3 regions of the Paenibacillus pabuli genome follow, and region 1 is predicted to be linked to each of the others. Evidence: predicted binding sites of a transcription regulator. Region 1 holds the regulator's gene; each other region holds the start of a gene.
What was found. Region 1 encodes CtsR, which represses protease genes until heat stress. Its sites were predicted from a motif close to ATGGTCAATAAAGGTCAAACA; they were not measured.
Positions count from the first base shown of each region.

Region 1 (3,281 bases):
TCGCTTACAATTCTGAAGAATGGGGTGCAGGATGTTATGGATATTCGCAAATTAACCAATGATGATTTCGAAGCGTGTATGACGCTTTCGGAGTACGCTTTTCAGTTTGAATTAAATGAGGAACAGCTTGAAAAGCGCCGTGAGGAATTCAACTCACACAATGTGTTGGGAGTATATGAGGATGGACAAGTTGGAGCCAAGCTTCAGATCATTCCTTTTCAAACTTATATTCAAGGTCGATCATTTGCGATGGGCGGTATTGCGGGTGTAGCAACATGGCCGGAATACCGGCGCAAAGGTTGGGTAGCAGGGCTGCTTAAATTTGCATTGGAAGAGATGAATCGGAATAAACAAAGTATTTCCTTCCTGCATCCGTTCTCGTTTGCTTTTTATCGGAAATATGGATGGGAGACATATGTAGAGTTTAAAAATTATAAGATGTCTACCGATCAATTACCTACGAAGAAGCCAACTACCGGTACTCTCCGGCGGGGCAATCCAGAGCTATCGGTGCTGAAAGAGGTATATGATACGTATGCAGAACGTTACAACGGAACCTTAAGCCGAGATGATGCTTGGTGGGAAAATTCAGTTTATGCCAAGAAGGGGAGCCAGCGGGCTGTTTACTATGATGAAGCAGGACTGCCACAAGGCTACGTACTTTACGAGGTCAAGGATAGAAAGTTTACCATTGGTGAGTTGGTGCATCTAAATGAAGAGGCAAGACAAGGGCTGTGGACATTTATCGCCAACCATGACTCGATGATTGATGAAGTGACGTTAAAAGCGCCTGCGAACGATACACTGGCCTTTCAACTGGATAATCCACGGATTCAGCAGGAGGTTACCCCATACTTTATGGCGAGAATCGTTAGTGTGGAGCAGTTCATTTCGCAGTATCCTTTTGCAAGCCAAGACTCTCCGGTACAGATTCAGCTTGAGGTAGAAGACGCACATGCACCGTGGAATGAAGGGGTTTGGGAATTGAACGTGGCTATGAACGGAACAGCTTCCATCTGGAAAAAAGGGGAGCTTACTACGGAAGATCAGCCTGCTCAGCATATCAGACTTAACATCCAATCGCTAACGGCAGTGTTGATGGGGTATCGCAGACCCGCTGAGATGGCCCGAATCGACAGGATTCAAGGCTCGGAAGAGGATATTCAGGCTTTGGAAAAAGCGATACCTGTTCGCCATACCTACCTGATGGATTTCTTCTGATTTTCCAAGTGTGTTTATGAGCATATCCAGCGCCAAATCATTTGGCTGCCTTCTCTTTTCATATTAATAGAAAAACAGTGCTACAGTGAGACAAATGAACTTCTCCGGCTTTTTTGGAGAGGTTTTTTTGTGTCTGGGGAATATTTCGTGTAAAATCGTAAAAAATGAATAGTGACCCCACTTGGCAAAACCACAAAATATGCTATAATGTATATAAAGTCAAAGAAAGTCAAAGTCAACTGAAGGTTAAATACTTACGTAGCTTTCTTTCTACATTCCGGTGATGAGGAACATTTAAATGGAGTTTGGATATCATCGGAAAGAGGCAGTACCAAGAGGACCTTCGTGCGTCCTTGCTCTCCCGAATAAACCAGCGGAATTCAAGATTCGTCGTTTCCCTGATTGGTTAAATGGGTTGAGAAGGTGCACTCTGTGGGGGCGTGTGGGTCCTTATTGACTTAACGTTTCAGACAGTGGAGGATGAGTGGATGCGTAATATCTCTGATATTATCGAACAATATCTGAAGAGTATTTTGCATGAAAGTCCCGAAGGAATGGTTGAAATTCAGCGTAATGATCTTGCAGATCAATTCTCATGCGTACCATCCCAGATCAACTATGTAATTAGCACACGCTTTACTCTTGAAAAAGGATATTTGGTTGAGAGTAAACGTGGTGGTGGCGGTTATGTCCGCATACAGCGGATTGAATTGCCGGCTCACTCTGCTCTGCATAATCATCTGCACCATAGCATCGGGGATGAGATTGGACAGACAGCTGCCGAAGGCTTGATTTATCAACTGGAAGAAGCACGTTTTCTGAGTAAACGGGAAGCCGGGTTGATGCGTGCAGCTGTATCAAGAGAAATTTTATTGGTCAAACTTCCTTACCGGGATCAAATTCGTGCCAGAATGTTAAAGGCGATGTTAATATCTTTGCTCGGTAAATGAAAACTATCGGGATCAAGGAGGTACATCCTAAATGCTGTGCCAAGAATGCGACAAACGTCCGGCGACACTTCATTTCACCAAAATCGTGAATGGAGAGAAGACGGAATTCCATATTTGTGAGTCATGTGCCCGTGAAAAGGGAGAAATGATTCCGGGAACATCGAATGGATTTTCCATTCACAATCTGTTGTCCGGGTTGCTTGATTTCGAACCCAAGAATGGAAATGCTGGGGCACCCCCTGCTCAGACTCTTCGTTGTGAAGAGTGCGGCATGACTTACTCACAGTTTAGCAAAATCGGCCGATTCGGCTGCAGTTCTTGTTATAAATATTTTGACAGTCGTCTGGATCCACTCTTTAAAAGGGTCCATGGCAGCACAACCCATGTGGGCAAAGTGCCTGCACGAGCTGGTGGTCGCATCAAAGTGAAGCGGCAGATTGCCGACCTGAAACGCGATCTTCAGGAGAGTATCGCCCAGGAAGAGTTTGAAGAGGCGGCTCAAATCCGTGACCAGATCAGGGAACTTGAAAAAGAAATAGCTCAGGAGTAGAGTTTGTCATGAGTAGGAGGGACGCGTAATGCCTAATCTGCGCTTTACAGAGAAGGCGCTCAGCGACTGGATGCGCAGTGATGCGGCTGATTCCGAAATCGTCATTAGCAGCCGTGTCCGGATCGCACGTAATCTTCAGCATTACCCATTTCCAATGCTTGCTTCCAATGAGCAATCGGAAGAAGTGCTGAATAAGCTGAGCGAAGTACTTCAATATGATGACGTTCATGCCTTTGGAGATTTTCACACCTTGGACCTGATGGATATTGATGATCTCGATAAGCGGGTGCTGGTGGAGAAACATTTGATTAGCCCCAGTCTTGCGAATGAATCAAAGAATGGTGCGGTTATTCTCAGTGAGGATGAATCCGTCAGTATTATGATTAACGAAGAAGACCATCTTCGTATCCAATGCCTCTATCCGGGGTTCCAGGTGAAAGAAGCCTGGGAGAAAGCTTCCGCCATAGACGATGCTTTTGAAGCGCATGTGGATTATGCTTTTGACGATCGCAGAGGGTACCTGACCAGCTGTCCTACCAATGTAGGTACCGGTGTAAGAG
Region 1 is NZ_JBDOIO010000005.1:65,691-68,971, reverse strand. Features, by position in the region: gene ABGV42_RS27195 (GNAT family N-acetyltransferase) at 37-1,221, shown strand; gene ABGV42_RS27190 (CtsR family transcriptional regulator) at 1,710-2,171, shown strand; gene ABGV42_RS27185 (UvrB/UvrC motif-containing protein) at 2,203-2,721, shown strand; gene ABGV42_RS27180 (protein arginine kinase) at 2,750-3,281, shown strand, end outside.

Region 2 (3,281 bases), on a different contig from region 1:
TCCCACGACGAAGAAGACACCCGTTCAATGTATGCTGTAACAGGAGCGATGCGCTTCCGTCTGGAGCAGGCATACCGTTCGATGAAGCAGTTTGTTTCTGCAGGTTTGGGGGGCCAATAAGGGCCGGAAACGTTTACCTCAAACCGCATCAAGGGATTCCCCTTGAAAAAGAATGTAATCTTGTTTATACTAAAATGGTTATTTTGTACGTGATCGCCTACGTGAACATGTGAATTTTGGAGGGGAAAGTATACAATGAAAGCAACTTGGGAAAAGATAGAGAAGAACCTTGGGGTTCTTGAAGTTGAAGTTGGTGCAGATCGTGTAACTGCAGCACTCGACAAAGCTTTTAATAAAGTAGTAAAACAAGCGAACGTACCTGGATTCCGTAAAGGTAAAGTTCCACGTCCAATCTTCGAAGCTCGTTTCGGTGTAGAAAGCCTGTATCAAGAAGCAATCGACATTTTGCTTCCTGAAGCTTACACAGAAGCTATCGACCAAACAGATATTTTCCCGGTTGATCGTCCGGATGTAGATATCGAACAATTCGCTAAAGGACAAGCATTCAAGTTCAAAGCAAAAGTAACAGTGAAACCTGAAGTTACCCTGGGTGACTACAAAGGAATCGAAGTTGCTGTAGCTAAAGGCGAAGTAACAGATGCAGAAGTAACTGAAGAGCTTGAGCGTCTTCAACAACGTCACGCTGAACTCGTTGTTATCGACGAAGGTTCCGCACAAAACGGCGACGTTGCAGTTATCGACTTCGATGGTTCCGTTGATGGCGTGCCATTCGAAGGCGGACAAGCTGAGCGTTATTCCTTGGAACTGGGTTCCAACACATTTATTCCAGGATTTGAAGAGCAGGTTGTGGGTCTGTCCACAGGCGACTTCAAAGACGTAGAAGTAACTTTCCCAGAGAGCTACCACGCAGCAGAACTTGCTGGCAAACAAGCGGTATTCAAAGTGAAAGTACACGAAATCAAACGCAAACAACTGCCAGAACTGGATGATGAGTTTGCAAAAGATGTCAGCGAATTTGATACTCTGGAAGAGTACAAAGCTGATCTGAAAACACAACTCGATTCCCGCAAAGCAGATGAGTTCAAAGCAGCTCAAGAAAATGCGGTTGTAGAAAAAGTAGCAGAAAATGCTGAAGTGGACATCCCTTCTGCAATGGTTGACAGCGAAGTGCAAAACATGATGCGTGATTTTGACAACCGTCTGCGCAACCAAGGCATGAACCTGGAAATGTTCCTGAGCTTCTCCGGTCAAACACAAGCTGACCTGAGAGGACAAATGCAAGACGATGCTTCCAAACGCGTTCGCAACAACCTGGTTCTTGAAGCTGTAGGTAAAGCGGAAAATATCGAAGTATCTGACGAAGAAGTGAATCAAGAACTCGAAAAAATGGCTGAATCCTACAAGCGTCCTGCTGAAGAGATTCGTGGCATTCTTGAGAGCAATGGTTCCCTCGACAGCCTTCGCGATGAAGTTAAACTGCGCAAAACGATCGATGTTCTCGTTGAGAACAGCAAAGTTGTAGAGCCAGTTGAAGCTCCTGCTGAAGAAGCTGCTGCAGAAACTGACGAAAAATAAGACAAGCTGTGAAGTAACATACAGCTGAATAAACGATAAGGCACGTGAATCATTGCGTGCCTTATTTTTAAATTATGGCATCCATTTTATAGATGATTCAGTAATAATATGGTTGGTTATAATGTGTGGTAGGGTTGTACTGCTTCAAGCTCCTATGTACTTCATGCAAATAAAATAAAGGTTAAACGGCATAGGATTCCTTCGATTTGCACATACATAGAAAACATGGTTAAATATGATCAGGCTAAAAAGTAAACTAACTTATGCTTGACACTACTTGTGAAAAATGACATTGTCACAGGAACGTGTTAGAATGAATTTGGGTTTGCTTTACAGGTAGCCTATGTCTAATTACATGTAGAAAAGAGGTTGGTCTCATGAGTCTGGTGCCAATGGTTGTGGAACAAACCAATCGAGGCGAACGGTCTTACGATATATATTCGCGTTTGCTGAAGGATCGCATTATTTTTCTAACCAGTGCGATTGATGACGATGTAGCCAATCTTGTCATAGCACAGCTTTTATTTTTGGCAGCCGACGATCCTGAGAAGGATATCAGCTTGTACATTAATTCACCTGGTGGTTCTGTCACCGCAGGGATGGGTATATACGATACGATGCAGTATATCAAGCCGGATGTATCTACCATTTGCGTAGGGATGGCAGCAAGCATGGGTTCGTTGTTGTTAACGGCCGGTGCGCCTGGTAAACGATATGCGCTCACCAATAGCGAAGTGATGATTCACCAACCGCTTGGCGGCGTTCAGGGACAGGCTGCGGATATTAAAATCCACGCCGAATGGATTATTAAAACACGTCAGAAACTGAATCAAATATACGTCGATCGTACAGGTCAGCCCCTTGAGAAAATTGAGCGGGACACGGACCGTGACTTTTTCATGAGTGCGGAAGAAGCCAAAGCGTACGGCATTATTGACCAGGTGCTCAGCAGACCGATCAATTCCTAAAGGGGTGGTTTCATGTTTAAATTTAACGATGAGAAAGGGCAACTGAAATGCTCTTTTTGCGGTAAATCTCAAGAACAGGTGCGCAAGCTGGTCGCTGGACCAGGGGTGTACATTTGTGATGAATGTATCGAACTTTGCACCGAAATCGTTGAGGAAGAGCTCGGTCATGACGAAGAATTGGACCTCAAAGATATACCGAAACCAAAAGAAATCCGCGATATTCTGGATCAATACGTTATTGGACAGGATCAGGCGAAGAAGTCTTTGTCTGTAGCGGTTTACAATCACTATAAACGGATCAATACACAAAGCAAGATCGAGGACGTTGAATTGCAAAAGAGTAACATTTTGCTACTTGGACCTACAGGTTCCGGTAAAACGTTGCTTGCGCAAACGATGGCCAAAATCCTCAATGTTCCTTTTGCTATTGCTGATGCGACTTCATTGACTGAAGCCGGTTATGTCGGCGAAGACGTAGAGAACATTCTGCTCAAGCTGATTCAGGCTGCTGACTATGATGTGGAAAAAGCAGAGCGCGGTATCATTTATATCGATGAAATTGATAAAGTAGCCCGTAAATCCGAGAACCCGTCCATTACACGTGACGTATCGGGTGAAGGGGTACAACAAGCATTGCTGAAAATCCTGGAAGGAACGGTTGCTTCTGTACCACCACAAGGTGGTCGTAAGCATCCACATCAGGAATTCATCCAAATT
Region 2 is NZ_JBDOIO010000004.1:475,161-478,441, forward strand. Features, by position in the region: gene ABGV42_RS21730 (hypothetical protein) at 1-120, shown strand, start outside; gene tig (trigger factor) at 256-1,596, shown strand; gene clpP (ATP-dependent Clp endopeptidase proteolytic subunit ClpP) at 1,974-2,564, shown strand; gene clpX (ATP-dependent protease ATP-binding subunit ClpX) at 2,577-3,281, shown strand, end outside.
Region 2: clpP (ATP-dependent Clp endopeptidase proteolytic subunit ClpP) is a predicted target of CtsR. The motif match lies at 1,764-1,784, and genes of this name have one in related genera.

Region 3 (3,281 bases), 930 kb from region 1:
CTTTCGTTGTGAAGAAACCAGTACATTCCAGAACGATATCTACACCCAGGTCGCCCCAAGGAAGTTCTTCTGGGTTACGGTTAGCCAGTACTTTAACTTCTTTGCCGTTCACTTTGAAGAAGCCATCGTGTACTTCAACATCGCCATCGAAGCGACCTTGAGTTGTATCATATTTGAGCAAATGAGCCAGCATTTTAGCGTCAGTCAAGTCGTTGATTGCTACTACTTCAATGCCCTCTACATTTTGAATACGGCGGAATGCCAAGCGACCAATACGTCCAAAACCGTTAATACCTACTTTAATCATGAGTAAGTTCCTCCCAAGTTTTGATTTAATTTTTTTATGAAGCTTATATATTCAAGACAGACGGTGAAGTCCGTCAAGACAACAAGAATTGTGGTAAAAAAATCTTTATTCCATTTCGGCAACGATGACTTCGGCAGCAGCCTCGTCAATAATCAGAATATCTTCCTGTCCGAATCGCAGTACAGAATGTATGGCAGCCGCCTTGCTTTTGCCACCCGCAATCCCGATGACCACATCGGTCCGTTCAATATCCTGAAGCCGCATGCCCAGAGTGAGCATGGTATGTACCACTTCACCCTGATCGTTAAAATAATAACCGAAGGATTCAGATACAGCTCCTTGCTCCTGAAGCTCTTCAATGATCTCCGTTGCAAGCTTGCGTCTTCGCGCCATCTCCACGGCATCACCGATTCCATGAATTACGATTCGCGACTGTCTGATCAGCTGAAGAATCTCCTGGACGCTAGGGTCCTGAATTAATGATTCATAGGCATGATCGCTAAGCAAATCCGGTACATGCAGGAGTTTATAGTGTGCTCCTACCCGTTTTGCCATCGTCGATGCAATCGTATTGGCCTGAATTTCAAGGCTTTCTCCCAATCCGCCGCGTGCTGGCACGAACCAGACACCTTTCAGCGATGTTGGCGGAGTCAGCTGCTCTGCTACTTCTGCCGTTGTTGATCCGCCTGTAACGGCAACAACATCGTTATCATTCATCACTTGACCAAGAGCTTTCGCTCCGGCCTTACCCAGTTCCCGTTTGGCAAATGGAGAAATGTCCGAATCGCCGGGAACGACAACTACCTTTTGCAGACCGTAGGCTTGCTTGATGCGTTCTTCCAGCTCGGATAATCCGAACAGCTCTTTGGCTACCGGCTCTAACTGCTGCAGCAAATCATGCCCTGCCTCGCTGATCTTCATTCCTGCACTGTCAATTTCAATAAGTCCCTGAGCCTTTAACAAATCGGTCTCAGCCCTCAGAACCCGCTCGGTCATCTGCATGGAATTGGCTAACGTCCTCCTCCCGATCACATCCGATAACATGATCTGGTGCAGAATCGTATACCTCTTCTTCAAGACATCCATGAGATCAGGCAGAAGCTGCTTTTGCACTTCTAAAATCGTTCGCATGCTTTCCACTCCCGCAAGCTTCTCGTTCCAAGCTCTCTTTCATGGCCCTAAAATGTCCCGGGTTAACTTTTTAAGTCCCACGTCTATTCTACCTAAAACTGACGCGACATGCAAGTGTTTCAAAAGCCTTATTTCACAGTGTGTTGGGGCCATTGTACGCGCTTATTTTCACAATCTCCGGCTTCCATGGGAAAGTGCAGACTCGTTCATACCATATATAGAAGGAAAGCAAAATCCACATCTATATATCGCTTCTATTGACTCCAGGATCGCGCTTCGTGCAGCATGTCCAAAACCTCTCTTAGCATTTACTGAAATGCTTTCTTTATCCATTCTTCATCATCATGATCATATTCAGGCCAATCCAAACCATAAGCATGATCATCCTCTTGCAATTCAGCATCTCATGAGCTATAATCATTATTGCTGTCACATCAATGTGCGCCCGTGGTCCAATGGATATGACGTAGGCCTCCGAAGCCTGAGATCCAAGTTCGATTCTTGGCGGGCGCGCCATTCTTAATTAGCAGCTCATAACCCTTTTAACCAACGAAACCGTAAAGGTTTCTTTTTTTTCAAAGTTAGTTTGACTTTCTTTGACTTTTTGTTTGAAATTGTTTATGATGTGGGTAATACGGTAACAGTTTAAATAGATACACTATTCCATGAACATTTCCGAGGAGGTTTTTCACGTGAGTTATATTCCTATGGTCGTTGAACAGAGCAACCGCGGTGAGCGCGCCTATGACATCTATTCCAGATTGCTGAAGGATCGCATTATCTTTCTAGGCAGCGATGTAAATGACGTTGTTGCGAATGCCATCATGGCACAGATGTTGTTCCTCGCTGCGGAAGATCCGGAGAAAGACATTCATCTATACATCAACAGCCCAGGCGGTTCGATTACAGCCGGTATGGCCATTTACGATACAATGCAATTCATCAAACCTGATGTATCTACCATCTGTGTAGGTATGGCTGCTTCCATGGGTGCATTCCTGTTGAACGCTGGTGCAAAAGGCAAACGTTTTGCACTGCCTAACAGTGAAATCATGATTCATCAGCCGCTGGGCGGTGCTCAAGGTCAGGCTTCGGATATCGAAATCCGTGCCCGCCGCATCTTGAAAATGCGTGATACCTTGAACCGCATCATTGCTGAGCGCACGGGTCAACCACTGGAGCGTATCGAGAAAGATACAGACCGTGACTACTTCATGAGCGCTGCTGAAGCTGCAGATTACGGTATCATTGATAAAGTCATCGAAAACGTTGGCTCCCAAGGCGTTTAAGCCAAGGTATCATATTGAAGATATGAGCAACTCGGATTGACCTGCTCATACTACGAAGAAAGCGCCTCTTGTCATGAACATGACGAGGGGCGCTTTTTTTATATCAAGAATGATTTTAATGATTACTCTGGTGCGATTTCACTGAAAGGCTGTGTCCCTTTAGGAAGAAGCTCCTTGTACGTAAACGAGAATTCAGGGAAACCTTCTGCATATGCAGTGTACTCATACAGTTGGAAGAACACAACTACGCCTGTTGGCGTTACATAGAAGTCCTGATCCTTGTTCAAACCTTTGTAGCCGTCCAGGTAACCACCTCGAGCCTTGAGCTGTTCACCGACTTTTTTGCCAAGCGTCTCACGCATGGTCTTGTTATTTTGCAGCACATCATCCAGACTTAGCTCTTTACCTGTATCCAGCGCAAAGGTGTGGCCTGTTCGTGTAGTCATTCCGTGGGCACCGGCATAGTCCTCATAACGCTGAGTAACTAGTCCCAGCACACCATTTTCGTTATACGTCACCACATAGGTGCTCTCAAATGCATACGGGCGTTCTGC
Region 3 is NZ_JBDOIO010000005.1:992,955-996,235, reverse strand. Features, by position in the region: gene gap (type I glyceraldehyde-3-phosphate dehydrogenase) at 1-307, opposite strand, end outside; gene ABGV42_RS31260 (sugar-binding transcriptional regulator) at 413-1,438, opposite strand; tRNA gene ABGV42_RS31255 (tRNA-Arg) at 1,880-1,954, shown strand; gene clpP (ATP-dependent Clp endopeptidase proteolytic subunit ClpP) at 2,131-2,727, shown strand; gene ABGV42_RS31245 (PdaC/SigV domain-containing protein) at 2,850-3,281, opposite strand, start outside.
Region 3: clpP (ATP-dependent Clp endopeptidase proteolytic subunit ClpP) is a predicted target of CtsR. The motif match lies at 2,022-2,042, and genes of this name have one in related genera.